DNA from 3 places in the Ilumatobacter fluminis genome. Region 3 is predicted to be linked to each of the others. Evidence: predicted binding sites of a transcription regulator. Region 3 holds the regulator's gene; each other region holds the start of a gene.
What was found. Region 3 encodes LexA, which represses DNA repair genes until DNA is damaged. Its sites were predicted from a motif close to CGAACNNNNGTTCG; they were not measured.

Region 1 (9,950 bases), 1.3 Mb from region 3:
GGCGCCGAGGACGAAGCCGACGACGGCGCCCAGCGACAACCAGATCGCGAGCGCCGAGTCGTCCTGGCTGTCTGCGGCCCAACGCGCTGCGATCGAGAACGGCACGGCGAACACCAGCGCAACCGACGCGCCGGCCTTGAGCGCCATCGGGTCCCATCGTCCGGATGTCGCGCCGTGATCCGCGCTGTGATCGTCGGTGGTCATCGGCTCGTCCTCACGTCCACGAGCCTATGCGGCCCGGGTCGGGCGGCGACCGGGAGCGCACAACTCGTGCTCGTTCGCACCGTTTGCGAACGAGCACGCAATGCGCGATCGTTCCGCCTGTTCAACGGCATCCGGGCGAGCTGCGCAGTCGCCCGGACCCAACACACCCTCCAGCCAAGGAGTCCCTCATGCCCGACCTCGACGGAACCAAGACACACGAGAACCTCAAGGAGGCCTTCGCCGGCGAGAGCCAGGCGAACCGCCGCTACCTGTGGTTCGCGCAGAAGGCCGACATCGAGGGATACCCCGACACGGCCGCCCTGTTCCGTTCGGTCGCCGAAGGCGAGACCGGCCATGCACACGGCCACCTCGAGTACCTCGCCGAGGTCGGCGACCCCGCTTCCGGCGAGCCGATCGGTGACACCGAGGAGAACCTGAAGGCCGCCATCGCCGGCGAGACCTACGAGTACACCCAGATGTACCCGGGCTTCGCCAAGACCGCCCGCGACGAGGGCTTCGACGAGATCGCCGAGTGGTTCGAGACGCTGGCCCGCGCCGAGAAGTCGCACGCCGGCCGCTTCACCCAGGGCCTCGACGACCTCTGATCCAACCCTCCCTTCGTGTCGCGCTGCGCCCGCTCACCAGGACGCAGCGCGACATGAACGGGACTGGCGAGCGTCGCCACCGGAGGTTCTGCTCATGACCACGACGTACGACCCACACCACCCGCTGTATCTCGACGAGGCCGACGTGCGAGACGAGTTGACCCGCGTCTACGACCTGTGTCACGGGTGTCGGCTCTGCTTCAAGTTCTGCACCTCGTTCCCGACGCTGTTCGACTACATCGACCGCTTCGACGACCAGGACGCCGGCCGCCTCACGCCCGCCGAACAAGACCAGGTCGTGGCCGAGTGCTTCCAGTGCAAGCTGTGCTACGTCAACTGCCCGTACATCCCCGAGCTGCACGAATGGGCGCTCGATTTCCCACGGTTGATGCTGCGTGCGGATGCAATGCGTCACGCCAACGGGCACCAGCCGACCAAGCAGCAGGCTGCCACCCGGGTCATGGCCCGCACCGACGCGCTCGGCGCCATCGGCTCGATGGCGGCGCCGCTCGCCAACAAGGCGATCGAGTCACGCGAGGGATCGCTCGTCCGCAAGGTGATGGCCAAGACCACGGGCGTGTCCGCCACGCGCCTGCTCCCGCCGTACGCGAAGCAGCGCTTCTCGACCTGGTTCAAGCAGCATGTCGCGAAGCTCGGCCGCCCACGCCAGGGCGCTGTCACCGTGTTCCCGACCTGCCTCGTCGAATACCAGGACGTCCAGGTCGGCAAGGACCTGGTCCAGGTCTACGAGCGCAACGGCATCGAGTGCGAGACCACGGCTGCCGGCTGCTGTGGCGCACCGTGGCTCCACTCCGGTGACGTGAAGCAGTTCGGCAAGATCGCCGACAAGAACGTGCAGACGCTCGCCGACGAGATCCGCTCGGGCGGCCGCGACGTCGTGGTTCCACAGCCGACGTGTGGCTACGTCCTGAAGAAGGACTACGTCGACTACTGCGACCCGGCTCGTCGCGACGATGCCCGACTCGTCGCCGAGCACACGTTCGACGCCGCGGAGTACCTCGTGAAGGTGCACAAGGCCGACGACACCGAACTCGACACCGACTTCGACGGCGACGTTCCCGACGACATCACGTACCACGTCGCCTGCCACCTGCGCGCCCAGAACATCGGCTTCAAGAGCCGTGACCTGATGAAACTGACCGGCGCCAAGGTCAAGCTGGTGCAGCAGTGCTCCGGCATCGACGGGATGTGGGGCTTCCGCGACGGCAACGAGGAGATCGCCGTCCCGATCGCGAAGAAGCTGGCCGACCAGATCGACAAGGCCAACGCCAAGGCCGAGGGCGACGTCGCCGTCACCGGCGACTGCAGCCTCGCGAACACGGCGATCGCCGAGCAGACCGGCAACCGACCCGCCCATCCGATCAGCCTCGTCGCCCGCGCCTACGGCATCGACACCGACTGATCACCAGCCGCAGCCCGGCGACCACGGAGCCTCATGTCCCGCAAGCTGACCCTCGACGACATCGCCGACGTGCGTGCCTACGAGCGCGAGCGCGCCGACTTCCGGTCGCAGGTGATCGACCTGAAGCGCCGCCGGCGCGTCCACGTCGGCACGATCATCACGTTCCTGTTCGAGAACCGCGACACCATCCGATTCCAGATCCAGGAGATGGCACGGGTCGAGAAGCTGACCACCGACGCTGAGATCCAGATCGAACTCGACATCTACAACCCGATGATCCCCGACGCCGGTCAGGTGTGCGCCACGATGTTCCTCGAACTCACCACCGACGACCAGGTCCGCGAGTGGCTCCCGAAACTGGCGAACGTCGAGCGGTCGGTGCTCCTCGTGTTGTCGGATGGGTCACGGATCAGGGGAACGATCGACGAACAGCACGAGCAGGGCCTCACTCGTGAGGCGGTGACCGCCGCCGTGCACTACCTGCGGTGGGACCTCACGGCTGAACAGGTCGACGCGTTCGCCGCCGGCGACGTGGTGCTCGAGATCGATCATCCCGCCTATCTCGAGGCGGTCGCGCTCGGATCGGCCACCCACGACGAACTCCTGCACGACCTGCTCGGGTGATGACATCGCCTCCTGGCGGCCGCCTGCACATCGAACCTGGTCAGAACGACACTCAGCGATAACCGAGCGTTCACAGATACCTCTGGAAATGGCCGCCGACGCGTTCTAGTGTCCCCATCGATGACACCCGAGCCCAACAAGGCGAGCAGGACGAGACGAACCGGGGGAACCGTGTCAGCCCATGAACTCGAATGGCGGATGCTCGGCGCGTGCCGAGGTCTCGACCCGACGATCTTCTATCCCGACCGCGACGACGAAGCCGACGTCGCGAAGCAGGTGTGCGCCGAGTGCTCGGTGCAACAGACCTGCCTCGACTATGCGCTGACCCAGCGCGAGAAGGCGGGGGTGTGGGGTGGCGCGACCGAACGCGATCGGCGCCGCATCCTGCGCCAACGTCGTCGCACCGCCTGACACCCGAACGCATCGGGAGCGGCCGACGGTCGCGGATTAGCCTGCCGGGTCATGACGACCACGATCGACGAGGTCGGCGGGTGGCCGGCGCTGTTGAGCGCCCTGCTCGACCGCAGCCACTTGACCGAAGACCAAGCGCGCGCCGCCATGACGACGATCCTCGCCGGGGACGCGACGCCGGCCCAGCTGATCGCGTTCGTGGTCGCGCTGCGTGCCAAAGGGGAGAGCGCCGCCGAACTGTCGGGGCTGCTCGATGCCGTCCTGGCCCACGCCACCCTCGTCCCGCTCACCCCCGAGCAACGAGCGAGCTGTGTCGACATCGTCGGAACTGGTGGCGACCAGTCGCACTCCATCAACGTGTCGACGATGGCGGCGATCGTCACGGCCGGAGCGGGTGTCCCGGTGTGCAAGCACGGCGCCCGCAGCGCCTCGTCGAAGTGCGGCACCGCCGACGTCCTCGAAGCGCTCGGGGTCGTCATCGAGTTGCCACCGGAAGGAGTCGCACACTGTCTCGACCGCTCCGGGATGGGCTTCTGCTTCGCCCCGGCGTTCCATCCGGCGTTCCGGTTCGCCGGCCCGTCCCGACGTGAGATCGGCATCCCGACCGTGTTCAACCTGCTCGGCCCGATGGCCAACCCGGGCCGTGTCCGACGACAGGTGATCGGTGTCGCCAACGGTTCGTTCGCCGAGCGGATGGTCGAGACGCTCCGGTCGCACGGCTCGATCCACTCGTGGGTCGTGCACGGCGGCGGGCTCGACGAGCTGACCACGACCGGCCCGAGCCAGGTGACCGAACTGATCGACGGCGAACTCCGTCACTTCCAGGTCGACTCCGAGACGCTCGGTCTGTCCCCGGCGCGGGCGAGCGACCTGGTCGGCGGCGACCCGGCCGAGAACGCCGCCGTCGTCCGAGCCGTCCTCGGCGGGCAACCCGGACCGCACCGAGACATCGTCGTCCTGAACGCCGGTGCCGGCCTCGTGGTCGGCGGGGTGGCCGACGATCTCGCCGACGGCATCGAACGGGCTCAGGTGGCGATCGACTCGGGCGCCGCCGCCGCGACACTCGACCGCCTGGTCGAGGCGTCGCAGGAGGCTGCCGGGTGACGCCATGACCGGGTGGTCGGTGCGGGTGCCCGCGTCGTCGGCGAACATCGGCGCCGGGTTCGACGTGCTCGGCCTGGCCCTGACCCTCCACGCCGAGGTCGGTATCGGAGAGCCGCCCGCCGGCGGCCGAACCGCCGAACCGACACATCCCGCCACCATCGCATTCCGGCAGGCCGGCGGCGACGGCGACGTGTGGGTCCGCTCACCGATCCCGATCGGACGCGGCATGGGCTTCTCCGGAGCGGTCCGGGTCGGTGGTGCCGCCGCAGCCGCCGTGCAACGTCTCGGCGCCGAGGCACTCGACGACCAGGTCGTGCTGGCCGAGGTGTGTGGTGTGGCGGCCGAACTGGAGGGGCACGCCGACAATGTGGCGCCGTCGGTGTACGGCGGCGTGGTCGTCTGTGCCGACGACCACGTCCAGCCGGTGCCGCTCGGTCTCGACCCGGCCATCGTGGTGTGGGTGCCCGACGGCACGACCACGTCGACCGACCGGTCCCGCTCGACGCTCGCCGCCGAGGTCACCCGAGCCGACGCCGTGTTCAACCTGGGACGGGTGGCGACCTTCGTGGCGGCCTGCGCCGCCGGCGACGTCGATGCCCTGCGGCTCGCCACCGAGGACCGCCTCCACCAGCCGACCCGGCTCGTCGAGGTGCCCGAAACGGCCGGCGCGCTCGAGGCGGCCCTCGACGCCGGCGCCTGGGCGGCCTGGCTGTCGGGCAGCGGCCCGACCATGGCAGCGATGTGCGACCCCGCCGACGCCGCCCGCATCGCCGCCGCCCTCCCCGACACCGGCCACACCAAACACCTCGCCATCGATCACCGAGGCGTCACCCACCAGCCCTGACCGGACCGCGCAATGGGACCCCATTCGTCGCGGTGGCTGGTCAGGCGGCGAGGCGGAGGTCGGGTGGGGCCTCGAGGGGGAAGCGCCACTCGCCGGTGCACGAGACGATCTCGAGCCGATCGGCGTGCTTGTCGAAGTACTTGGCCAACACCAGCACCTCGTCGACGTGGCGGCGGGGGAGCGGGAGCGTGACGTCGACCGGGTCGGGTGGGTCGACCGGCAGGGCGCGTCCGGCGGTACCGGTGACGACGACGTCGACGAGACGTCCGTGCTCGACGACCCACGCCCGGTCGCCGTGGCGGACCGTGCACCGGTCGGCGGCACGAAGCGCGTCGGTGAGTCGCTGGCGGCGCACGGCTCCGAGCAACGCCGACACCCGGTCGCGGACCATCGCCGCCTCCTCGAACCGTTGCGCCGCCGCGAGCTCGGTCATGCGCACGCTCAGGTGCTCGACGACCGGGTCGGCATTGCCCTCGAACAGGCTTCGGGCCGCGGCGACGGCAGCGTCGTACCTGAGCCGATCGGCCTCGCCGGCGCAGGGGCACATCGCCACCCCGAGCTGCGCGGAGCTGCACGAGACCGCGTCGGGCGCCGGGGTGTGCCGAGCCGACAGTCGGGTCGAGCAGCGACGGAGCGGCAGCACCGACTGGATCGCCTCCACGACCAACGCCGCCATCTTGCGCGACGGGAGCGGCCCGAGATGGACGCCCTTGGCGCTCGGGTCCTTCACCACCGACAGGCGTGGCCACGGTGACTCGACGTCGAGCCGGACGTAGCAGTACTTGTCGACCCGGGTTCCGGCTCGGTTGTAGCGGGGGAGCATGCGGGCGATCAGTCGCGACTCGATGACCTCCGCCGTGACCGGATCGGGCAGTTCGAGATGGCGGATCGTCTGCATCTCGCGCAACATCGGCCCGATGCGACGCCGGTCGTCGCGTCCGAAGTAGCTGCGGACCCGCTGGCGGAGATTGGTGGCCTTGCCGACGTAGAGCACCTCGTCGCGGTTGCCGCAGAACATGTACACGCCGGGGGTGCGGGGGAGCGACGACGTCATCGTCAGCTTGCGCGCCTGCGGGTGCCCCGCCAGCTTCGCGATCGACGTGAGGTCGTCGAGCCCGAGGACCCCGAGCCCGGCAGCTCGTTCGAGCAGGAGGTGGAGCAGGTCGGTGGTCGCCAGGGCGTCGTCGAGTGCGCGGTGCGTCGGGGTGTGGTCGAGTCGGAGCCGGGACGCGAGCGTCGACAGCTTGCAGTTCGGCACCTCGTCGCGCAGCATACGTCGTGCCAGGGCCGCCGTGTCGACGACGGTCGGCTTGTACTCGCTGCGACCGTCGCGCTCGAACGCCGCGCGTACGAAACCGAGATCGAACGATGCGTTGTGTGCGACGAACACCGAGTCGCCGAGGAAGTCGCGCAAGGTGCCGAGCACCGTCTCGATTCGCGGAGCGGTCCGGACGACGGCGTCGGTGAGGCCGGTCAGGACGGTGATCTGGGGCGGGATCGCCCGGCCCGGGTTGACGAGGGTGTGGAACGTGCCGAGGCACTCGCCGCCGCGCACCTTGACGGCGCCGATCTCGGTGATCATGTCGTCGGTGCGGCTGCCGCCGGTCGTCTCGAGGTCGAGCACGCAGAACGTGACCTCGTGCAACGGCGTGCCGAGGTCGTCGAAGCTCCGCTGCCCGACGACGGCCCGGGGCGCCGGCATCATCGATCTCCCAACACGATCATGGCGGGTGATCAAAGCACGAACGCGTGTTCGCGTCAAGAACGCTTGTTCGATGCCGGCGCCAGCGGGCGTTTCCCGTCCCGGGCCGGTCGGGCGTGCAGCGGTACAGTGAACGGATGGAGCGCCCTGATGTCGAACCACGCCACCTGCGCTCCGCCATCGAGTACGCGGTGCTGATGGCGCAGGAAGGGCAGAAGTTCAAGCCCCCGCTCGCGTACCCGGCGCCGCTGAAGCGCTACTTCACCACCGATCGCATCCCCTCGTCCGTTCTCGCGACGCTCGCCCGTGCCATCGAGGGCGACGAGGCGTTCCGCAAGAAGATCGCACGGGGCGCCGTTCCAGAACTCGTCGACGAGCTCGGTCGTGCCTGGCTGAAACGGCCGTCCGGTTGGGTCGACGACGTCACCCGCCTCGCCGCCGAGGCCGACGCCGCTACCGAGGAGGCAACCGCGGCCAAGGCGCTGAAGCGAGCCGAGAAGCGCCGTGCAGCCGCCGAACAGGTCGCTGCTCGCAGTCGGGCCGAACTGGTCGCCCTCGAGGGGTCAGTCGCGGAGCGCGACGAGGTGATCGAGGGCTTGCGCTCCGACGTCGTCAAGCTGCGCGACGAGATCGACGAGATCCGTGCCGAGCTGATCGACACCCGCAACGAGGCGCGCCATGCCCGCGACCGGGAGGCGGCGGCGGTCGCGAAACTCGCCGACGCCGAGGCGGCGCGCAGCGCTGCGGTCGAGGCGAAGGGGTCGGCCGAGATCGTCCGTGACGAGGTGTTGGCCGACCGGGCGGCGCTCGCTGCCGAGCGGTCGGAACTCGCTCGCCTCGCTGCCCACGCCGAGTCGCTCGCGGCGCAGCTCGCTGCGCTCGCCGCGCCGCCGACTGCCGGCAAGCCGACAGCGGTCGCTCGCAAACCGCTGCCGATGCCGGGCGGTGTCATGGGTGATTCCGAGGCCGCCGCCGAGTACCTCCTCCGCTCCGGGGCCTCGGTGCTGATCGACGGGTACAACGTCGCCAAGCTGGCGTGGCCGAAGCTCGATCTCGAGGGGCAGCGTGTCGTGCTGCTCGACGCAGTGGAGAACCTGGCTCGTCGGTACGGCAGTGACATCACGGTCGTGTTCGACGGTGCCGACGTCGTGGGTGCGGTCGCCGATCAACGCCGGGTCGCACGAGTCGTGTACTCGCCGGCCGAGGTGATCGCCGACGACGTGATCCGTGACGAAGTGGGCCGGCTCCCGCCGACGCGCCAGGTGGTGGTGGTCACGAACGACCAGGAGATCATCCGCGACGTGCGCGCCAACGGCGCCAACACCATGTCGAGCGACCAGCTCCTCGCCCTCATCCGCTGAACCAGCACCCCGGCACCTGGCCCCGGCACCGGACCTCGGGTCCGGACGCCTGGTGGATTTAATCGCCTGGGTGTCCGACGGTGGACGCCTGGTGGATTTAATCGCCTGGGTGTCCGGGGTGTCGGTGTCCGGGGTGCGGGGTGCGAAGTCCGGGGTGTCGGGTGTCAGCGGCGGAGGAGGGCGGAGCGTTGGTGTTCGAGGCTGTCGACGTGGGCGCCGGCGGCCTCGGCGCTCGGGGTGACTTCGGCGATCAGTTCGTCGACGCTCGAGGCGGCACGGCGGAGCTCGGCCGACGACGAGGTGATGCGGTCGTGCACCATGAGGTCGCTGAAGGTGTTGTCGAACCACACGTCCCAGGTGCCGAGTGCGCTCGACGGCATGCGCACGTTCGGGTGGTGCAGGTCGCCGGGCCCGCCCAGGTCGGCCAGTTCCGACCGCAACGACAGCAGTGAGGCGTGTGCCTCGGCGATCGGCACGACCGCTCCGTCGAGGGCGTCGTACTTCGCCCGACCGGCGACGTCGCCGCCGAAGCGCCCCGGTCCGTGACGGAAGCCGCCGCTGCCCTCCGACGCGACATCGACGATCGACCATCCCGCGGCAGTGCCGAGCCGATCGGTGGCGGTGTCGAGCGCACCGACGGCTCGGAGCGCCGACGAGATCACCGCCCGCAGGTCGTCGCGAACCCGCCGGGCGGCCGCCAACTCGTCGTCGAGGGCGGCCAACCGGCGAGCACGGTCGTCGCCGCTCCCGGCGATCGCAGCAGCACGGGCCGTCGTCGCCGCGTCGAGCCGGTCGCGCGACTCGTCGAGGACGGCGGCGGTGTCGCGTGCCGAGGCGAACTCGCCCGACAACCGCTGCATCGCCCGTTCGTGCGCCGACAGTTCGGCGGTGAGTGCCGCCACCTCCGGCGACGGCGGTGCCGCAGGATCGGGGCGACGTCCGAAGATCCGGCCGATGAACGAACCGGTCGAGCGTGTGCTGCGGCGGCGGGCGTCGTCGAGGCGGCGACGGAGGTCCTGGCAGGTTTCCTGTTCGGCGGCCAGCTCGCCGTGGAGCACCGTCGCCCGGGACCGGGCTCGTTCGCACTCGGCGACGGCGGCTTCGGCGGCGAGGAACTCGTCGAGGTCCATGATCGCCGCCGGCCGGGGATCAGGCGCTGCGGGCGGCCTTCTTGGCGTTCTTCTCGAGGCGCTTCGCGGTGCGCCCGATCGGCTCGAGGTGGCGATGATCGAGATCGCCGAGCTCGCCGCCGTTGTCGAACAACACCCGGTACCGCATCCAGTTGAACCCGTTGGCGAGGATCACCTTGCCGGTGGTGCCGGCGGGGACGAGCGGTCGCTCGGCGGACGGCAGGTCGGACGTCGCACGCACCTTGTCGCCCAGCTTCAGGTCGAGCTGGCCGTCGTGAGGCTTGGCGAGGGAGTGTGGCTTCCAGAACTGCACGGCACCATTCTGCCGGATCGGAGCCCCACGATGCACTTCTCGGGCCGTGATCGGGCCGTTCCGGCGACACCTCGTGGCCGGGCGAGCCGGGGTGGGGTGGGCGCCGATAGGGTTTTCGACCTGTGAAATCTTCGGTTGAAACCCTCGAGGGGAACAAGGTCAAGGTCTACGTCGAGGTCGATGAGGCCGAATTCGACAAGGACATCGACGCGGCGTTCAAGACGATCGC
Region 2 (9,950 bases), 840 kb from region 3:
TGAAGAAGTCGTAGGTGAAGCCGGCGGTGTGCGTCAGCAGATGACGTGTCGTGATGTCCCGCTTCGGCGGACGCAGACGGGGCGTCCCGTCGTCGTCGAAGCCGTCGAGCACCTGGATCTCACCCAGCCGGGGCACGTACTCGCGCGCCGGGGCGTCGAGGTCGAGCGCACCGTCCTCGACGAGTTGCAGGCACGCGGTCCCGGCGATCGCCTTGGTGGTCGAGAAGATCGCACACACGGTGTCGGGTTCGAACGGTTCCTCCGATCCCATGTTCCGGACGCCACGCGCTCCTTCGTAGATCGTGCCGCTTCGGTCGGTGATCGCTACGGACACGCCCGGCACTCGCGGCGTGCCGGTGGTCGCGTCGTCGAGTACGGCGTCGATCGCGTCGGCGAGATCGTTCATGATGGCCCCCTCCAGCCCCTCGGCGCGGAGACGGTCTCCGTGCACGACTCCGACGGTACGCAACACCACGGCGGGGCGATACCGCCATCGCGACGCACTTCTCGCCCGTCGGCCCGCCGTTCGGCGGGTCGGGTGTTCAGCGCTGCTCGGCGGTCGGTGGGGCGACCAACACGGTGGAGTGTTGGAGGCGCCACACCAGGTAGGCGATGCCGATGCGGGTGCGTCCGATGCCGTCCATCGGATCGAACGGCAATGTCCGTTGGATCTCGTCGATCCGCGTCTGCATGGTCGAGTGATGGACGTCGGCGAGGCGGGCCGCCTGGCGGACCGAGCCGGCCCTCACCAGTGCGTCGAGCGTCTCGGCGCCCCAACTGTGGGCCATGATCGCGTCGAGCGGGTCGACGTCGAGCAGTGGGCCGGCCGTGTGACTCGCTGCGAGGAGTTCGACCAGACCGCCGTAGTCGTCGGCGACGACCGTCGGGACGTCGGGCGGGGCGCTCAAACGTAGGCAGACCATCGCCGTCCGGAAGGACCGGTCGAGGTCGTCGAGCGACATGGGGACGCCGATCCCGCACGGGTTGGCCTCGATCGCGATCACCGACTCCGGCACGACGGCGACGTGGATGGGGCCGAACGGTGTGTTGACGACGTCCTCGACCATGTGGCCGTGACGGTGCCACGTGGCGAACAGCGGCAGGCAGACGATGCGATGCCGTTCGTTGGGCCGGAGCCCGAGCGCGACGAGGAGTTGCTGCCGTACGTGTGGCGGGACGTCGGGGTCGAGGGCCGACGACAGACCGCGGCGACCGTCGGGTGGGTTGCGTCCGAGCCGGAGCCCGATACCCAGCGCGAGCCGTTCGAGGACCATCGCGTCGTTCATCCCGAGCGGGGGTGACTTCTCGATCCAGACCGTCAGGCCGTCGTCGGTATGGGCCACCCGTTCGATCGAGGGCGCGGCAGCATCGTCGGGAAGGGCCACACCGTCGGGACCGACGCGCATCGAGCGGCCGGAGCGTTCGTCGTGGAAGCCGGCCACCGAACCGGCCATGGACGCGCCGGCGCTGAGGAGCGCATGAGCGTTGACACCCCCGCGCACGAGTTCGTCGAAACACGCGATGACGCGGAGCGACATGCTTGCGCTGGTGTCGAGCGCCGTCAGACGCGCAAGGAGCTCCTGCACTCTTCCCCTCCCTCGGGCAGACGCACATCCTACTCAACGAGAGCACGACTGGGCCGGACGGCCGATCAGTCGATCAGGACCCGGGCCACCCAGGCGTCCCGGGTCGCGATCATCCCTCGCGACAAGGTGGCGTGCGGGGCGAAGATGTCGAAGGCGTGGAAGCCACCGGGCCACACGTGGAGCTCGGCACTGCCGCCGGCGCGCCACAGCGCGGTGGCGTACTCGATCGCCTCGTCGCGGAAGATCTCGGCCGACCCGACGTCGATGAACGCGGGCGGCAGACCGGACAGGTCGGTGGCGCGTGCGGGTGCGGCGTAGATCGACACGTCGTCGGTTTGGTACCGGTCGCCCAACGAGGCACGCCACGCCGTCTCGTTGCTGACGCGGTCCCACACCCCGATCCCGTCGAACTGGGTCGTCGACACGGTTCGCCCACGATCGTCGAGCATCGGGTAGTCGAGCAGTTGCGCACACACCGGCGGGCCGTCACGATCGCGCGCTGCGAGAGCGAGCCCCGCTGCGAGTCCGCCGCCGGCACTCGCCCCGGCGACCATGATGCGGTCAGGGTCGACGTCGAGACGATCGGCGTCCGACGCGAGCCACTCGAGTGCTGCGTAGCAGTCTTCGCGTGCGTAGGGATCCGGGTGTTCCGGTGCGAGTCGGTACTCGACGGTGACGAGCGTGACCGCCCACCGTTCGACCCAGTCGATGACGCGGTCGAGGCCGCTGAAACGGTCGCCGAACATCAGCCCGCCCGAGTGCAGGAACAGCACGGTCGGTCGGGCGCCGACTGCCCCGTCGGCGGTGAAGACCGATCCCACGACCTCGTCGCCGCGGTGTCCGGCGAACGTTTCGTCGCAGACGGTGATCCGCCGCCCCTCGAGCAAGTCGGCGACCGGCGGACCGGCGTACGACGTCCGCATGAAGTCGACGAGGTCCGGCGTGATGGTCGGCGGGAACATGCCGCCGACGAGCGCCAGTCCCCCACGGAGCTCGGGATCGAACTCGGGTCGAACCGCGACGCCCGGATCCGTCGCCGGGTTCGGTTCGTGCGTCGCCGCGTCCATCCCGCCAGGGTTCCACATCTCGCGGTCGGCAGCGTACGTAGGATCGGGCCGTGGGATCGATCGGGGCCGACGAGGTACGACGAGCTGCTGACGAGTGTGCGCAGTTCCTCCGTGGCGAGGTGGACGACGATTGGTCGGTGCCGATCCCCGACCTGGAGATGACGGTCGGCGAGGTGGTCGCGCACGCCGCCGAGGGGTGCGTGTGGTACGCGATCGACCTGGCGGCCGGCGGCGACGACCTCGAGCCGGTCGAGCATCGGGTCAAGACTGACGTCACGAACGGGTCGTTGGTCGACACGCTGACGGCCTACGCACGCGTGGTGGCCGGTGTGATCGAGACGACACCCGACACCGTGCGCGGTTTCCATCCCATGGGTGCCGCCGATCCCTCCGGGTTCGCGGCGATGGCGTGCGACGAGATGCTGATCCACACCGACGACGCGGCGCGCGGTCTCGGCCTCGAGTTCCGCCCGAGCGACGACCTGTCGGCGGCGGTGCTGGCACGGTTGTTCCCGTGGATCGAGGGTGACGGTGATCCATGGGATCTGCTCCGTTGGGCCAACGGTCGGATCGAGCTGTCGGGCCGGGAGCGGTTGAGCGACTGGGCCTGGCACTGTGCCCCGCTCGACGACTGGGACGGGACGGTGCCCACCCGTTCGTCGGTGCTGGGCGGCGGCTGACCGACGCGTCCGCGGACGCGTAAGTCAGCGGGCGAGCACGGCAGCGACGATGCACACCGCGACTCCGGCGAGCGCGCACCATCCGACGATGCGGCGAACCCTCGAATCGCCGTAGCGGCTGCCGAGGCCGCGCAGGAACGCCCGGTTCGACTGGAGTTGCCCCTCGGGTGTCAGCACGCTGTGCCCCCGATCGTCGATGTCGTCCATGACCGAACGCTACGCCCCGGCGGCGTGGCCGTCCATCGGCTGACGCGTCCGCAGACGCGTCAGCCCGGAAACCCTGTGACACCCCCGAAGTACGCTGAGTCGAGCGAGCTCGACCACACCCTCGCCGAACGGTGGTCCGGAAACGAAGCCCGATCCGATCGGAGGCAGTCATGTCCGGTTCCCGATCTCCCGCCACTCAAGGAGCACCCCTGACCGAGGCGTTGGGCGACGCCATTGCGAACTGGTCGAACGACCAGCGAACCGTCGTCGTGCTCGCCGCCGAGTTCGCCGACTCGGGTGAGTGGGTGGTGTCCAGCTCGGCGTCGGCGGCGCACTGGATCGCAGCGAGCGCCGACATCGAGGTGTGTACGGCTCGTGAGTGGATCCGCGTCGGGCGGACGCTCCGGAGCCTGCCGCTGGTGGCACGGCTGTTCGACACCGGCGAGCTGTCGTACAGCAAGGTGCGAACGCTGACGCGTGTTGCGACGAGCGAGAACGAGTCGGCGCTCGTCGCACTGGCGGCCGACGTCCCAGCCGGACAGCTCGGCCGAGCGATCGCTGCGTGGATGAGTCGCACATCCGACGACGTCGAGCTCGAGCGGCTGCACCAGGAACAGCGCTCCGTCGTCTGGCGCAACGAACCCGACGGCATGGTCACGTTCACGGCACGGCTGGCTCCGTTGGCTGCCGGTCAGCTGATCGCACGCCTCCAGACCCACGTCATGACGAATCGCCCGACGCGGCGTCGCTCGATGCGTGGCCCTCCTTGGCGCAACAGCACGCCGACGCGTTGTCGGCGCTGATCGCCGGCACGGCAGGATCGCTCACGACCGAGGTCGTGCTCCACGTCCGCGAAGACGGTGCGACCCTCGACGACGGCTCACCGTTGCCGCTCGGTGTCGTCGCCCGCATCGCGTCCGACGCATTCATCCGGGCGCTGATCCACGACGCCGAGGGTCGCCCGATCGACGCCAGCTCGCGCCGGCGTCACCCGACCGCCCGCCAGAAGCGCGTCGTCAAGGAGCGCGACCGAGCGTGCGTCGACTGTGGGTCCACGGGGCTCCTCGAGTACGACCACGTCCCCGACTTCGCGGTGTCGGGGCGCACCGTCGTGGACGAACTCGAACTCCGCTGCGCCCCCTGCCACCGCCGCCGCCACGGACACGCCGCCGCCTGACCGCGTGCACCTCCGAGCGCGAGTCAGCCGCAATGACGGTCTGGCTGGCCGACCTCGATCCAGGATCGCACCGTCGAGCAAGACCCGCTCACACTGCCGGTTAGCGCGTGGGGTCGAAGTGCTTCCTCAGCCGCAGTTCTGATCGATCGAGTTCCGAACAGAGCGAGACCGTCGCGGCTCTCGCATCGGCAGTTAGGCATCAAGCGCACGTCTCCACTCGCCGAGAAATCCAACCTCAAGGCTCTCGTCGAGTTGGCCGTCCGAGATCCACCCGATGACCTCGCCGTCGTACTCGACCGCGACCGTCACCGGGGTTGATCGCGTCACCATCGCCAAGTCATGGAGCAATCTGGTCGCGGCCGCAAGTCCGGCACGTTCGGTCTCTGCAGCCTGGACCTGCCCAGGTCGTGGGAGGCGAACTCCGATTCCAGCATCTGGGCTGGCTGCAGCCTCGGGCCGATCGATCGGCCACTCGCCGTCATGAAGACGAACCGCCATTGCCGCGAAGAACTCTGGGTTCAGGATGTCGTCGGACCCTTCGACGAAGCCCGCAAGCGTCACCGTGTCGACTTCCACAACCGCCTCTTCCACTAGCGCAGAATGCCTGATCTGGTCCCACACGGCAAGCGCCACGCCGCACGCGACCCGATCAGAAGGTTCGGTGCACGATGCGGTCGGACGCGCACGTACCGGCACTCATCGATCGGGGCCGGCGGGTGCGACTCCTCAGGAAACCTTGTCGCACCCCCGGATTAGGCTGGGGCGCATCCCACCCCGCACCGACGCCCCAGCCTAATCCGGGGGCAGGCGGCGGTCGGCGGGCGGTCTTCTCGTCAGGGCGTTGCTGCGCGTGCTCGCTGCGCGACGGCACGCGTCCGCGGACGCGTCTGCCCGCCCGCCCGGCCCCCGGGCGCGACGACGGGGCCGGTCGCCTTGCGGCGACGCGACCCCGTCGGTCGATCGTTCAGGTGGTGATCGGGCGGATCAGCTGGGCGGGTAGACGCCCATGCCCTTCGCCTTCTCGGTCTGCCAGAAGACGTCGGCAATGGCATCGATCTGCTCGAGGAGCTTCTCGGCCGGGGCGGCGTCGAGGCTCTTCTTGACGTCGCCGGCGCCGTGGATGGCGTCCCAGAACATCTGGTGGAGGTTCGGGAACTGGGCGAAGTGATCGGGGGTGAAGAAGTCGGCCCACAGCACCATCAGGTGATGCTTGACCTCTTCGGCGCGCTGCTCCTTGACCATGATCGCACGGGTCTTGAAGTGCTCGTCATCGGAGTCGTGGTACTTCTGGATGGTCTTCAGACACGACAGGGCCTCGATCTTGGCCTGCGCCGGGTCGTAGACACCGCAGTAGAGGTCGCAGTGAGCGTGGGCCTCGGTCGCATTGGCGAACAGACGGCTGAGCATCGATTTCTCCTTCATCGAGGGGACGGTTACCCCGCAACCTACACTCACAAACGTGGCGACAAGGCAACCCGGCCGAACTTGGCCGATCCGCCGCTTCCAGGTCGTCGAGGCCTCGATGGAACCGACCCTCCGGCCCGGTGACGGCCTCCTGGCAGTCCGATCGAGCCGAGCCCGGCGCGGCGAGATCCGCGTCTTCGAGCACCCGATGCGGCCCGGCTTCTGGCTCGTGAAGCGGGTCGATCACGTGCGCGGCGACCGGTTCGAAGCGGTCTCCGACAATCCCGACGCCGGTGCGGTCGACTCCCGCGTGTTCGGCGACGTGCCGATCGCCGGCTCGTTCCGCGTCGTGTGGACCGTCTCCGCCCGCCGGTGACAGACTCCCGGCCATGGCGATCTACCTGTGCCACACCGACCCCGATCTCTACGAGCACGACGCCGACGTCGTCGCCGTGCGGCCGGGCGCCGTCGCCCTGAGCCGCTCGGCGTTCCATCCCGGTGGCGGCGGGCAGGTGAGCGACATCGGCGCGATCGAGTGGTCGGGCGGTCGTGCCGCGGTCACCCACGTCGAACTCGACGGCGACACCTGGTGGCACGTCCTCGACGACGCCACCGCCGAACCGAGCGGCAGCGTGCAGGTCACCGTCGACGCCGACCACCGCCTCGGCGTGGCCTCGCTCCACACCATGAGCCACGTGCTCAACGCGTTCGTCTTCGACGAGTTCGCCGGCGCCCTCGTCACCGGTGCCCAGATCACCGGCGACGGCAAGGGCCGGATGGACTTCGACCTCCCCGAGGTCGACAACGACCGCCTCCGTGCACTCACCGACCCGATCAACGCGGTGATCGCCCGGGGCCTCACCGTCGACTCGATCTACGTCCCCGTCACCGAAGCCACACCCGAGAGCGGCCTCATGCGCAGCAAGTCGGTCGCGCCGCCGCCCACCGACGACGGCACCTTCCGCGTGATCGACATCGACGGCGTCGACCGCCAGGCCTGCGGTGGCACCCACCTCACCAACACCGGCCAGTCCCGGCCGATCGCCATCACCAAGGTCGAGAACAAGGGTCGCCACAACCGACGTGTCCGCTTCCAGTTCGCCGACGCCTGAACCGCAGGACGTCCATCCGCTCGTCGCCGAACCGACAGCGGTGCGGGGCACGATCAGCTCCGTCGCGTTCGAGTCGGGCGACCGGTTCGTCGTCGGGAACTGGCATCGCTCCCCTGTCGGCCGCCTCGTCGACGTCATGTGGGTCACGACCGACGGCACCCGTCGCCTCCTCGTGAACGACGAGCGAGCCGCCGAGTTCATCACCTCCATCTACGCCTTCGACGAGGTCCACGTGGCACCCCTGACCGTCGACGGTGACGCCACCCATACGCACGTGTCCGGCCACGGGCTCCAGCTCTCGATGACGGCGGGCCGCCGCCGTCCGATCCCGTTCCCACGGCCACGGTGGGTCACCCGCTGGGTCGAGGCGCCGATCGCCCGTCGCCTGATGGGCGTCGAGACCTACGGCGTCAGCCCGACCGGCGTGCGCGAGTGGTACCAGTCGCGCGGCTGGAGCTGGATCACCGAGGCGTCGGGAACCCTCGACGGCGTCGACCTCGGCGAAGTCGTCCCGATCCGCAAGCCGGTCGGTGTCGGCTTCAGCGACCCGCCCGAACGCCCGTCGATCGTCACGGTCCACGTCGCCATCCACCCGCCGGAGCGCTGAACGCCGGATCGGTGCGACTCAGCGGCGGCGGGCGACGAGGGTGGCCTCACCGTCGAGTTCGACGTGGCGTTCGATCGTCACGTCGAACTCGCGGAACGCGTCGACCAGCTCCCCCGGCGGGGCATGGAACTCGCCGCCCTCGCCGTCGAGCCCGACCTGGGACAGCACGGTGATCACGAGCACGCCACCCGGCTCGAGCATGTACACCAGCTGCTCGTACAGGTCGGGGTCGCGGAACCGCTGACAGATCACGAGTGAGCAGCTGTTCCCGACATCGCTCGGCAGCCCCTCGTCGAGATCGATCACCCGCGAGTCGACCCGGTCGCGGATCCCGAGTTGCACGGCAGCGGAGTTGAGGGCGGTGATCGCCACGTCGGACGCATCGACGGCGACCACCTCGAACCCGTTCTGAGCGGCCCACAACGACTGGGCACCCAATCCGCACGCCACGTCGAGACAGCGCCCGCGCTCGAGTCGCACCCCGCCGAGGCCCTTCGGCATCGACGGGTCGCCGGTGAGCTTGCCGTCGTACCGTCCGTTCCAACGCTCTGCGTCCGCCTGCACCGGGCCATCTTCGCAGGTCACCGCTACCCTCGGCCCCATGCAGATCGTGTCGGCCCTCTTCGTCGAGAACTTCGAGATGCGACAGGCTCCCGGCCCGTCCACCAGGCTCGACCTCACCGGCGCCATGTTCTCGATGGCCGCCCCCGAACCGGCCCCGCTCACCATCTCGCCGCACCTCGTGGCGCTCATCTTCTGCCCGGAGGGCGAGACGGGCCAGGGCGTGTTCGAGGTGATCTTCCGCCCCGACCTCGACGATCCCGAACGTCCCGACGCCGGCGAGCACCTGGCCCGCAACGTCAGCCCGTTCAACGTCGAACCCGGCAAGTTCACCTACCGCCTGGTGCGTGGCGAACTCGAGTTCCCCGACTACGGGCAGGTGTTCGCCCACTGCCGCGTCGACCGCGGCCCCTGGCACGTCGTGCCGTTCACCCTGCTGCCGCCCGCCGCCTGACGCGATCGGCCCATGTCGGGTCGCGCCCGCGGCCAGTAGTGTCGGAGGTGATGCCTCTCACCCCCGAACTCGACCGCGACGCCGTCAATCTGATCCGTGGGTTCGCCATGGACGCCCCGCTCGCCGCCAACAGCGGCCACCAGGGCACCGCGATGGCGCTCGCACCGCTGGCCCACGTCCTCTACAGCCGGGTGATGAAGTTCGACCCGGCCGACCCGAACTGGGCCGACCGCGACCGGTTCGTCCTGTCCGCCGGCCACGCGTCGATCCTGCAGTACTCGATGCTGTACCTGAGCGGTGTCGGTCTCGAACTCGACGACATCAAGGCGTTCCGCCAGTTCGAGTCGAAGACGCCGGGTCACCCCGAAGCCGGCCACACCGCCGGCGTCGAGGTCACCACCGGTCCGCTCGGTCAGGGATTCGCCAACGCCGTCGGCATGGCGCTCGCCGAACGCATCCTGTCGGAGAAGTTCGGCACCGACGCCGTCGACCACCACACCTTCGTCGTCGCCGGCGACGGCTGCCTGATGGAGGGCGTGTCGCACGAGGCCGCGTCGCTCGCCGGGCACCTGCAGCTCGGCAAGCTCGTCTGCGTCTACGACGACAACCACATCACGATCGACGGCGAGACCGAACTCGCCTTCAGCGACGACACCCCCGCCCGCTTCCGCGCCTACGGCTGGGACGTCGTCGACCTCGGTGAGATCGCGAACGACCTCGACGCACTCGAAGCGGCGCTGGAAGCGGCGAAGCAGACCGATCGGCCCTCGCTGCTCGTGCTGCGTTCGCACATCGGCTTTCCCTCGCCCGACCACACCGACGACCACGAGGCCCACGGTCTCGCGTTCGACGCCGGCGACGTGACCCGCACCAAGGAGGTCATGGGGATCCCCGACGAACCGTTCTGGGCGCCGAGCGAGGTCGTCGACGCCTACCGCGGTACGGCCGCCGAGCGCGGCACCGCCGCCCGCTCCGCCTGGGAAGCCCGCGCTGCCGACACGATCGAATCGCCCGAGTGGGCCGCCTGTTGGAACCAGACCGGCCTCGACGGCTGGGACGCCGACCTGCCCACCTACGACCAGGGCGACAGCGTCG
Region 3 (9,950 bases):
TGGCCGGTGCCCGGCTCGGCTTCTACGCCGGCGACGCCGACCTGGTCGACTACCTGCGCGAGGTCCGCAAGCACGTCGGGATGATGGTGCCGGGCCCGGTGCAGGCCGCCGGCGTGGTGGCGCTCGACGACGACGAACACGTCGAGGTGCAGCGTGAGCGGTATCGGACGCGGCTCGTCCATCTGGCCGATGTGCTGAGCCGCTGGTCGGGGTACGACATCGAGGTGCCCGGGGGTGGCTTCTACCTGTGGTTCCGAGTCGGTGACGCATGGGAGTTCACCGAACGCCTGGCGCGCGAAGCGGGCGTGTTGGTGAGCCCCGGCGACTTCTACGGCGCCGCGGGTGCTGACTACGTGCGGGTGGCCGTGGTACAACCAGACGAGCGGATCGCCGAGATCGCCCAGCGACTCGGCGTTGACTGAAAGGCCACACATGCCCAAGGGAGGACACGGACGCGGCGTCATCGCGGCGATCGGTTTGCTGGTGCTGTGCGCCGGACTCGTCGGCGGAGGTGTCCTCTGGGTCCTCGCCGACCGCGAGCCGGAATCGGCAGCGGAGTCGTTCGCTCGTGCCGTCACCGGCTGCACGACCACGCTGACGTTCGGTGAGCCGGGCGAGTTCTACGTGTTCGAGGAACTGTCCGGCATCGTCGCCCCGGTCGACGGGTGCCAGCCGAGCACTCTGCCCGGACGGCCGTTCACCTTCACGGTGACGACCACGACCGGGGTCGAGGTGCCCCGGGTCGCCGACGACGGCGTCTCGTACGACCTCGACGTCGGCAGTGGCACCTCGGTGGCTCGGATCACGATCCCCGAACCCGGCGAGTACCGCATCAGCGTCCTGGGTGCCGATCCGGCGATCGTCGCCGCGATCGGTGGCGACCCGCAGGACGGCGTCGAACAGTTGCGACAGGGAGCGATCGCCGCCGTGGCGGGCGGACTCGTGCTCGGCGGTTTCCTGCTGTGGCTGTCGGCACGTCGGTCGAAGAAGGCAGCGACCTTCACGGGGCTCGCCGATCCCGGTTGGGGCGTGACCGAACGCGACCACGCCCGGCGCGCCGAGACCCAGAACGGATCGTGGCCGCCCGCGTCGCCCGACGTCCGCCAGGTTCCGGTCAATCCCATGGCGCCGGACGAGCGACGGGTCGCCGAGCCGTGGTCGGCTCCCGACGCCGAGACGACCGCACCGCCGCTGGTCGTGCCGACCCCCGACGTCGACTCGCCGTCGACCGAGTCGGCAGCGACGCCACGCCCGGACCCTTCGGCAGTCTCGCCGGGATCGCCATCGGCGCCCGCTCCGGCGCCGGATTCATCGTCGGCCGTTGCCTGGCCGAGCGATCTCGAACCGTCGCCCGAACGCGACGACGCCGACGTGTCGTCGTCGAGTGACGACGACACGTCGGCGTGATGGTGAGCGCCGTCGGTCGGCGGCCGCCGATCAGAGGCGGCGCATGACGGTCACGACCCGGCCGTAGATCGTGACCTCGTCGGGCCCGAACACCATCGGGTCCATCGTGGAGTTGGCGGGTACCAGGACGACCTGATCGCCCTCGCGGCGGTAGGTCTTGACCGTGGCCTCGTCGCCGGGGATGCCGGCGACGACGATCTCGCCGTTGCTCGCCGTCGACTGCTGCGCCGCGATCACGAAGTCGCCGTCGAGGATGCCGGCGTCGATCATCGACTCGCCGCGGACCCGGAGCATGAACAGTTCGCCATCGCCGGTGAAGTCGGTCGGGACCGGGAACAGTTCTTCGACGTTTTCCTGGGCGAGCACGTCGGTGCCGGCGGCGACGTCGCCGACGAGCGGCACGTGACGGACCGGTCGCCGCTCCATCGCCACACCGGAGTTCGGATCCCACCGCACCTCGATCGCACGGGGCTTGGTGGGGTCGCGGCGCAGGTACCCCATCTTGGTGAGGGTGTTGAGGTGGCTGTGCACCGTGGACGGTGAGGTGAGGCCGACCGCCTCGCCGATCTCGCGGACCGACGGCGGAAAGCCGCGGTCGCGGGTCTGGGACTCGATGAACTCGAGAATCTCTCGTTGACGACGACTGATCGCTTTTTCGGCCATGGTGACATCGTACAGACGTTCGCCGACCAGGTCAAACACCCGTTCGTCGGACAGGTGTTCCGAATCGCGCACCCGTTCGTCGAACAAATGTCCGTTTTCGGGTTGACGAGCGAACGGTCGTTCGGGTACAACTGTTCGACGTACAGTCGTTCGGTCACCCGGCCGGGCGCCTGAGCAGCACCACCAGCACCACCACCGAGCACTGGATCGTCAGTTGGGAGACGAGATGAGCGCCACGATCAGCCTGCAGCACACGACACGAGCCCCGCAGCGGGGTCGCACCCACGGCGGTGACTCGTCGACGGTTCCCGCCGTCGAGCGCCGTCCGGCTCGCCGCCGTGTCAGCGAGGCCACGTATCGCCGGCGCCGAGCCGTCGTCGGAACCGCCCTGGCCGCGTTCGTCGCGGTGGGCGCTGTCACGACGTACGACGTGCTGGCCGGCTCCGGCGGCGTACCTGCCTCCGCTGCCGTGAGCCAGCCGGCACGAAGCTCCGTCGTCGCCCAGCCGGGCGCCTCGCTGTGGACGATCGCCCAGGAACACCGTGGCGAGATCTCGCTCGTCAAGTACGTCGACAAACTGGTCGCCCTGAACGGCGGCGCCACGATCCACGTCGGCCAGATCGTCGTCCTGCCCTGATCTCGCCGAACTGCCGTGCCGAACCGCTGAGCCGAGCTGCTGAAGCGTCACTGAGTGATCGCCGAACGGGCGGCGGTCGGCTCGAGGATCGTCGGGGTGAGCGCGGCGTCGCCGCAGTAACCTCGACCGGGTGCACTGTCCGTCCTGTCACGCCGACGACACCAAGGTCGTCGATTCGCGCCTGGCGGCCGAGGGGTCGGCGATCCGCCGTCGTCGTCAGTGTCTCGGGTGTGGCTACCGCTTTACGACCTACGAACGGGTCGAAGAGCTGCCGCTCGTCGTGACCAAGTCGGACGGTACGACGCAGCCGTTCGACCGCGACAAGATCGTCCACGGTCTGCGGGCGGCGACGAAGGGCCGGAGTGTCGACGACATCACGATCGCCGAGCTCGCCAGCGCCGTCGAGGACGAGCTCCGACTCGACGGTGGTGAGGTCACCAGCAGCCGGATCGGGCTCGCCGTGCTCGAGCGGCTCCGAGTCGTCGACGAGGTCGCCTACATGCGTTTCGCCTCGGTGTACAAGAACTTCGACGGCGCCGCCGACTTCCAGAGCGAACTCGAGCTGCTCAAGAAGCTCTCCTGACGCCGGCGCCGGTCGCCGCGCCGATCAGTCGCGTCGCCGCACCCAGCGGGTGAACAGATAGCCCTCGTCGTCGAGCAGCACGTGCGCCGGCTCGTACCCGAGGCCCCGTTCCGGAGCGCCTGATGTCAGCCGTGCGGCATCGCCACCGACGACGTGGGGCGACACCGTCAGGCAGATCTCGTCGACGAGATCGGCGGCGGCGAGCGCCCCGTTGAGCGTCGGCCCGCCTTCGGCCTGGACGTGGGTGACGCCGGGGATCAGGTGGGGGATGCGTTCGACGGCCGCCACGAGATCGACCTCGCGACCGCCCGTCCGCAGGGTGTCGACGCCGCTCGGGATCTCGGCGTGCTCGTTCGTGATCACGAATCCGGCGCCCGAGGTGAACAGTGGCGACGTCGCATCGATGCGGCCGCTGTTCGTCACGACGCCGATCCGCAGGTCGGGACGCTTCGGCGGGCCGTAGCCCTCGCCGGCCGCGGTCGCTGCGCCGACGATGACGACGTCGACGACGGTCCGCATCGTCGCCAGTACGGCCCGGTCGTTGGCGTTGCCGAGGCCGCCGGATGCGCCGTCGAGTGCGATCGAGCCGTCGAGGCTCGCCACCATGCACACCGTGACCCACGGCCGGTCGGCCGGCCGTGGCCGATCGACGCCGTACTCGTCGACGACCGTGGTCGTGCCGACGGGGTCGGGGGAGAGGCGGCGGATCGCGGGTGCTGCATCGGAGGGCACGAACGAATCTTGCCACTCGGCACCCGCTGCACACCTCGCCGTGCGCCCGTGGCCGAGCGAAGCGACATCCCGGCTGCACGCTGTTCGCGCGCCTGCTGCTCGCCGGGGCGGTGGGGCGGCTGTGGACAACCCGGCGTCGTCCACAGCGGTGTGCACAGGAAGAACCGGCAATTCACACCGTTGTCCCCTTCCGTTCCACAATGGGACACCCGTAGGGTTGCCCCTCGTGCCGGTGGTGGTGCGATGCGCGGATGACGAAGCCGCACGGTTCGGAGGTTGGCCGAGTTGGGGTCGGACGAACGGTGTGAATGGGGTCAGCCACGATCCTGAACCTGCGTATCGCATCACCCTCCGGGACGACCTGGATCGAGTCGCCCACGCCCGGGCGGTCGACGCCGACGACGCCGGATCGGCGCGGGACTGCTTCGGCCCGCGATGCGATCGCGAACAGGCGCGTCGCGGCTGGTCAGCGAGTTGTTTCGCGCGAGTGCGAGCCAAGCGTTGACACTCTCGTAACTACAGTGGTGTAATACCGAGCCCTGCCCGCGACAGGCACAACCAGTTGTGGTCGAGCGAGCAGGAACGGGGTCTTCCCAACAAGATGTTGTGCCCCGACAAATGAAGTTGTGTCGACTGGTGGGCCGGTCGGCACGGCGGACGTCTCCGGTTGCCGGCCGGAGGGACACGCAGCACCGGCCCGCACCCAGACGGAAGGATCACACATGTCTCTCGCACCGGAACGACAGGCCGCCAACGGTCGGATCGGTCTCAATCGGCTGTTCACCTCGCCGGGCGTCGACCCGTACGACGAGGTCGTGTGGGAGCTGCGTGACGCTCGCATCACCAACTGGAAGGACGGCTCGGTCGCCTTCGAACAGCTCGGTGTCGAGTTCCCGACCACGTGGTCGGTCAATGCGACCAACATCGTGTCGCAGAAGTACTTCCGTGGCACCCCCGGCACGCCCGAGCGCGAGTCGTCGCTCAAGCAGGTCGTCGACCGTGTCGTCGACACGATCACGGCCTGGGGCCGTGAGGGCGGCTACTTCGCCGACCCCGACGAGGCACAGGCCTTCAGCGACGAGCTGAAGTTCATCCTCGTCACCCAGCGGGCGGCGTTCAACAGCCCCGTGTGGTTCAACATCGGTGTGAAAGACGTGCCCCAGCAGGCCAGCGCCTGCTTCATCCTGTCGGTCGACGACAAGATGAGCTCGATCCTCAACTGGTACCGCGAGGAGGGCGTCATCTTCAAGGGTGGCTCGGGCTCCGGCGTCAACCTGTCGAAGATCCGCTCGTCGGTCGAGCCGCTCGACGGCGGTGGCACCGCCTCCGGCCCGGTCAGCTTCATGCGCGGCGCCGACGCCTCGGCGGGCACCATCAAGTCGGGCGGCAAGACCCGCCGCGCCGCCAAGATGGTCATCCTCGACGTGGAGCACCCCGACGTCGAGGAGTTCATCTGGTGCAAGGTCAAAGAGGAGCGCAAGGCGCGTGTGCTGCGTGACGCCGGCTTCGACATGGACCTCGACGGTGCCGATTCGTTCTCGATCCAGTACCAGAACGCCAACAACTCGGTGCGCGTCACCGACGAGTTCATGCAGGCCGTCGTCGAAGACGCCGACTGGGGCCTGAAGGCCGTCACCAGTGGCGAGGTCGTGAAGACGATCCGGGCCCGCGACCTGTGGCGTCAGATCGCCCAGGCCTCGTGGGAGTGCGCCGACCCCGGCCTCCAGTTCGACACCACGATCAACAAGTGGCACACCGCCCACACCACGGGCCGCATCAACGGCTCGAACCCGTGCTCGGAGTACATGCACCTCGACAACTCGGCGTGCAACCTGGCCTCGATCAACCTGCTCAAGTACCTCGACGAGGACGGCACGTTCGACGTCGACGCCTACATGCACACGATCGAGATGATCTTCACCGCCCAGGAGATCCTGGTCGGCCGTGCCGACTACCCGACCGAGCCGATCGGCGACACCAGCCGCAAGTTCCGCCAGCTCGGTATCGGCTACGCCAACCTCGGTGCGCTCCTCATGGCGCTCGGCCACGCCTACGACTCGCCCGAGGGCCGGTCGTGGGCCGCCTCGCTCACCTCGCTGATGACGGGCCACGCCTACGCCACCTCGGCCAAGACCGCCGCTCGCCTCGGCCCGTTCGAGGGCTTCGCCGACAACGAGGAGCACATGCTCCGCGTGCTCGGCATGCACCGCGACGCCAGCTACCAGATCGAGAACGACCAGGTCGTCCCCGACGAACTGCTCTCGGCCGGTCAGCGTGCGTGGGAGAACGCCGTCCGCGACGGCCAGGAGTTCGGCGTCCGCAACAGCCAGGCGTCGGTGCTCGCCCCGACCGGCACCATCGGCCTGATGATGGACTGCGACACGACCGGCATCGAGCCCGACCTCGGCCTCGTCAAGATGAAGAAGCTCGTCGGCGGCGGCACGATGCAGATCGTCAACCAGACGATCCCGCGTGCGCTGCGTCGCCTGGGCTACGACGCCCAGCAGGTCGACGAGATCATCGCCTACATCGACGAGAACAAGTCGATCCTCGGCGCCCCGCACCTCGCCGAGGAGCACGTCGCCATCTTCGCCTGCTCGATGGGCGACAACACGATCCACTACGAGGGCCACGTCCGGATGATGGGTGCGGTGCAGCCGTTCCTGTCGGGCGCCATCTCGAAGACGGTCAACATGCCCGAGGAGGCGTCGGTCGAAGACGTCGAGGCGCTGCACCAGCTGTCGTGGGAGCTCGGCCTGAAAGCCGTCGCCATCTACCGCGACAACTGCAAGGTCGCCCAGCCGCTCTCGACCGCCAAGAAGGAGGGCGCCAAGACCGACGACGAGGCAACGGTCGAGGCGGCCACCGAGGTCGTCGAGAAGATCGTCGAGAAGATCGTCCACAAGCCGATCCGCCAGAAGCTGCCCCGCACCCGCTCGTCGAAGACGTTCGAGTTCCGGGTCGCCGATCTCAAGGGCTTCGCCACGATCGGCGAGTACGAGAACGGCCAGCCCGGTGAGGTCTGGCTCACGGTCTCGAAGCAGGGGTCGACCCTGTCGGGCATCATGGACGCTCTGGCCAAGTCGATCAGCCACGGTCTGCAGTACGGCGTGCCGCTGCGTGCCTACGTCGAGGCGTTCACGAACATGAAGTTCGAGCCCGCCGGCATGACCGACGATCCCGACGTCCGCTTCGCCGGCTCGATCGTCGACTACCTGTTCCGTCGTATGGCGCTCGAGTACATGAGCTACGAGGAGCGTGCCGAGCTCGGCATCTTCACGATCGAGGAGCGCACTCAGCCGACGCTGCCGGGTGTCGAGGAGGCGGTCACCGAGACCACCAACGGTTCCGACATCGTCCCCGACCCGGCGAGCATCCCGTCGGTCGACGAGCTGGTCGCCGGTCTCGAGTCGGGCGCCATCGAGCCGACGGTGGAAGACAACACCCCGGCTCGCGGCATCGTGACGTCGTCGAAGGCGATCGACGCCCCGATGTGCATGCAGTGCGGCGTCCACATGGTGCGCGCCGGCAGCTGCCACGCCTGCCCCAGCTGCGGCAGCACCAGCGGCTGCAGCTGACGAAATCGCCCACGGGGTGTCATCTGGTGGATTGCATCAGATGACACCCCGTTCGTCGTTCCACGTCATCTGCTCGTTGCGGTGCTGCGCAGCGGGTCGGCGAGGAAGGACGGGCGGATCTCCCTCGCGAGGTGGCCCATCCGCAGTCCGTTGAAGCGACAACGAGGCGTTGTGTCAGTCGAGAGCGAATGCGGCCGCAGCTTCGGCCTCGAGGTCTACGTACTCGACATCGCCGACGGACACCTCGACCGCTTGGATCTGGCCGCCGGTGAATCGGCCCGGTGTGGTGTACTGGCTACTCACGGCGTCGCCGCTGTCGTAGCCGACGCACAGGCCGTCGCCCGACAGGGTGAACTTCCCGGGTTGGGTACGCATCGGCCCCTCGTCGACCACCTGGTCGCCGACGTACAGCCTGCACGTGCCGAGTGACTCCCGGTTCTCGCCCTGTCCTTCCCGGACGAACTCCATTCCGAGGGTGTAGTCGCCGGGTGCGAGCTCGTCGGAGCTGAACTGCTGCTCGGGCTTGATGCCGAGAAAGTTGTAGACGTAATGAAGCTTCCCGTCCTTGATGAACAGGCTGTGTCCGCCGAACCGAGAACCGTGGGCAAAGATGACGCCCTCGCACCCGTCCTCGATCCGGACGTTGGCGAGCAGCTTGTAGGAGCGGTTGCGGATGTTGACAGCCACGCCTTCGGGCACGGGGGAGGTGTTCGGGTAGTAGATGTAGGTGTCGCGAGGCGGCTCGGTGCTCGGTCGCTCGGTGCCGAGCAGTTCGGCGGCGATCCGGTCGTCGAGCGGCAGCACGTTGTTCCTCTCGGCTTCTTCGAACCACATGTCGACCAGTGCTTGGAGCTTCTCGGGGTGCTCGGAGGCAAGGTCCTTGCTCTCGGAGCGGTCCTCGTCGACGTGGTACAGCTCCCACCGGTCGTTTTCCATGTCGCCGATGCCGCTGAGTGGTGCGTGGATCGCTGACGCCTTCCACCCGTCGGCCCAGATGCCCCGGGTCGAGAACATCGCGAAGTACTGGCGCTCCTTCGTCGTCTGGCCGTCCGGGTCGGCGTCGAAGCTGTAGCGCATCGACGTTCCCGACATCGGCACCTGCTCGACGCCCCGGTAGGTGTCGGGCATCTCGAGACCGCAGACGTCGAGGATCGTGGCGACCACGTCGGTGGAGTGGTGGTATTGGTGACGAACTCCGCCGTGGTCGGTGATGCCCTTCGGCCACGAGATCACCATCGGGTCGCAGGTGCCTCCGGAGAACTGGGAGTAGCGCTTGAACATCTGGAACGGGGTGGACAATGCCGCAGCCCACCCGGTCGGGATGTGGTTGTAGGTGTCGGGGCTGCCCATCACGTCGAGGTATTGGAGGTTGTCGTCGAGGTCGTCGGGGTAGCTGTTGAAGAACTTGTTCTCGTTGACCGACCCGTTCGGCCCGCCCTCGCCGGACGTGCCGTTGTCGGCGCAGTAGAAGATCAACGTGTTGTCGAGCTGTCCGCTCTCCTCCAAGTAGTCGATCAGCCGTCCGATCTCGACGTCGGTGTATTCCGACATGCCGGCCCATGCTTCCATCATCCGGCAGAACAGCTTCTTCTGATCCTCGGACAGCTCGTCCCAGGGCAGCACCTGGTCGATCGGGTTGGCGCGGTCGTCGGGCAGCGGGTTGAACGGTGTGAGTTCGGTTCCCTCGGGAAGCACGCCCTTGTCGATCATGCGTTCCAGGACCCACTCCCGGTACGCCTCATAGCCGTCGTCGAACCGGCCCTTGTACTTGCCGATGTACTCCTGCGGCGCGTGCAGCGGGGCGTGGTTGGCGCCAGGGCAGTACCACATGTACCACGGCTTGGACGGGTTCGACGCCTTCTGGTCCCTGATCATCTTGATCGCCTGGTCGGCGAGATCTTTCGACAGGTGGTAGCCGTCCTCGGGTCCGTAGGGCTGCTCGATGAAGTGATTGTCCTCCACCAGATCGGGGTACCACTGGTTCGTCTCTCCACCGAGGAATCCGTAGAACCGGTCGAAGCCCATGTTCAGCGGCCATCGCGACCGGTCGCCGCCCGGCGCGACGTCTTGCTCAGGTACGTCGTGGTTCTTCCCCAACCAGAACGTGGACCAACCTGCGTCTTGGAGGAGGTGCGACACGGTCGTGCATGCCTCTGGGATTCGGCCGTGCCAGCCGGGGAATCCGTTCGCGCATTCCGTGATACACGACATGCCGTTCAGATGGTGATTGCGACCAGTCATCATCGTCGACCGCGTCGGCGCACACAGCGCCGTCGTGTGCCACTGGGTGTACCGCAACCCCCGATCGGCCAGTCGCTGCAGCGTCGGCATCTCTACACCCCCGCCGAAC

Region 1: BDK89_RS07690 (NYN domain-containing protein) is a predicted target of LexA. The motif match lies at 6,958-6,971, and genes of this name have one in related genera.
Region 2: BDK89_RS09845 (DUF222 domain-containing protein) is a predicted target of LexA. The motif match lies at 3,666-3,679, and genes of this name have one in related genera.

What each region holds. Positions count from the first base shown of each region.
Region 1 is NZ_SOAU01000001.1:1,697,208-1,707,157, forward strand. Features, by position in the region: gene BDK89_RS07650 (hypothetical protein) at 1-204, opposite strand, end outside; gene BDK89_RS07655 (rubrerythrin family protein) at 393-809, shown strand; gene BDK89_RS07660 (heterodisulfide reductase-related iron-sulfur binding cluster) at 904-2,232, shown strand; gene BDK89_RS07665 (DUF3501 family protein) at 2,266-2,856, shown strand; gene BDK89_RS07670 (WhiB family transcriptional regulator) at 3,028-3,267, shown strand; gene trpD (anthranilate phosphoribosyltransferase) at 3,319-4,371, shown strand; gene BDK89_RS07680 (homoserine kinase) at 4,376-5,215, shown strand; gene BDK89_RS07685 (DEDD exonuclease domain-containing protein) at 5,256-6,920, opposite strand; gene BDK89_RS07690 (NYN domain-containing protein) at 7,055-8,278, shown strand; gene BDK89_RS07695 (hypothetical protein) at 8,443-9,408, opposite strand; gene BDK89_RS07700 (hypothetical protein) at 9,428-9,721, opposite strand; gene tig (trigger factor) at 9,844-9,950, shown strand, end outside.
Region 2 is NZ_SOAU01000001.1:2,162,356-2,172,305, reverse strand. Features, by position in the region: gene acmB (methyl acetate hydrolase AcmB) at 1-406, opposite strand, end outside; gene BDK89_RS09865 (helix-turn-helix domain-containing protein) at 543-1,586, opposite strand; gene BDK89_RS09860 (alpha/beta hydrolase) at 1,652-2,653, opposite strand; gene BDK89_RS09855 (maleylpyruvate isomerase N-terminal domain-containing protein) at 2,704-3,333, shown strand; gene BDK89_RS09850 (hypothetical protein) at 3,358-3,540, opposite strand; gene BDK89_RS09845 (DUF222 domain-containing protein) at 3,711-4,343, shown strand; gene BDK89_RS09840 (HNH endonuclease signature motif containing protein) at 4,307-4,717, shown strand; gene BDK89_RS09835 (hypothetical protein) at 4,910-5,350, opposite strand; gene sodN (superoxide dismutase, Ni) at 5,702-6,124, opposite strand; gene BDK89_RS09825 (S26 family signal peptidase) at 6,177-6,497, shown strand; gene BDK89_RS09820 (alanyl-tRNA editing protein) at 6,511-7,233, shown strand; gene BDK89_RS09815 (hypothetical protein) at 7,205-7,840, shown strand; gene BDK89_RS09810 (class I SAM-dependent methyltransferase) at 7,859-8,404, opposite strand; gene BDK89_RS09805 (hypothetical protein) at 8,442-8,855, shown strand; gene tkt (transketolase) at 8,906-9,950, shown strand, end outside.
Region 3 is NZ_SOAU01000001.1:3,004,531-3,014,480, reverse strand. Features, by position in the region: gene BDK89_RS13645 (aminotransferase class I/II-fold pyridoxal phosphate-dependent enzyme) at 1-422, shown strand, start outside; gene BDK89_RS13640 (hypothetical protein) at 433-1,407, shown strand; gene lexA (transcriptional repressor LexA) at 1,438-2,070, opposite strand; gene BDK89_RS13630 (LysM peptidoglycan-binding domain-containing protein) at 2,297-2,707, shown strand; gene nrdR (transcriptional regulator NrdR) at 2,838-3,290, shown strand; gene BDK89_RS13620 (dihydrofolate reductase family protein) at 3,315-4,022, opposite strand; gene BDK89_RS13615 (vitamin B12-dependent ribonucleotide reductase) at 4,745-7,600, shown strand; gene BDK89_RS13610 (arylsulfatase) at 7,775-9,950, opposite strand, start outside.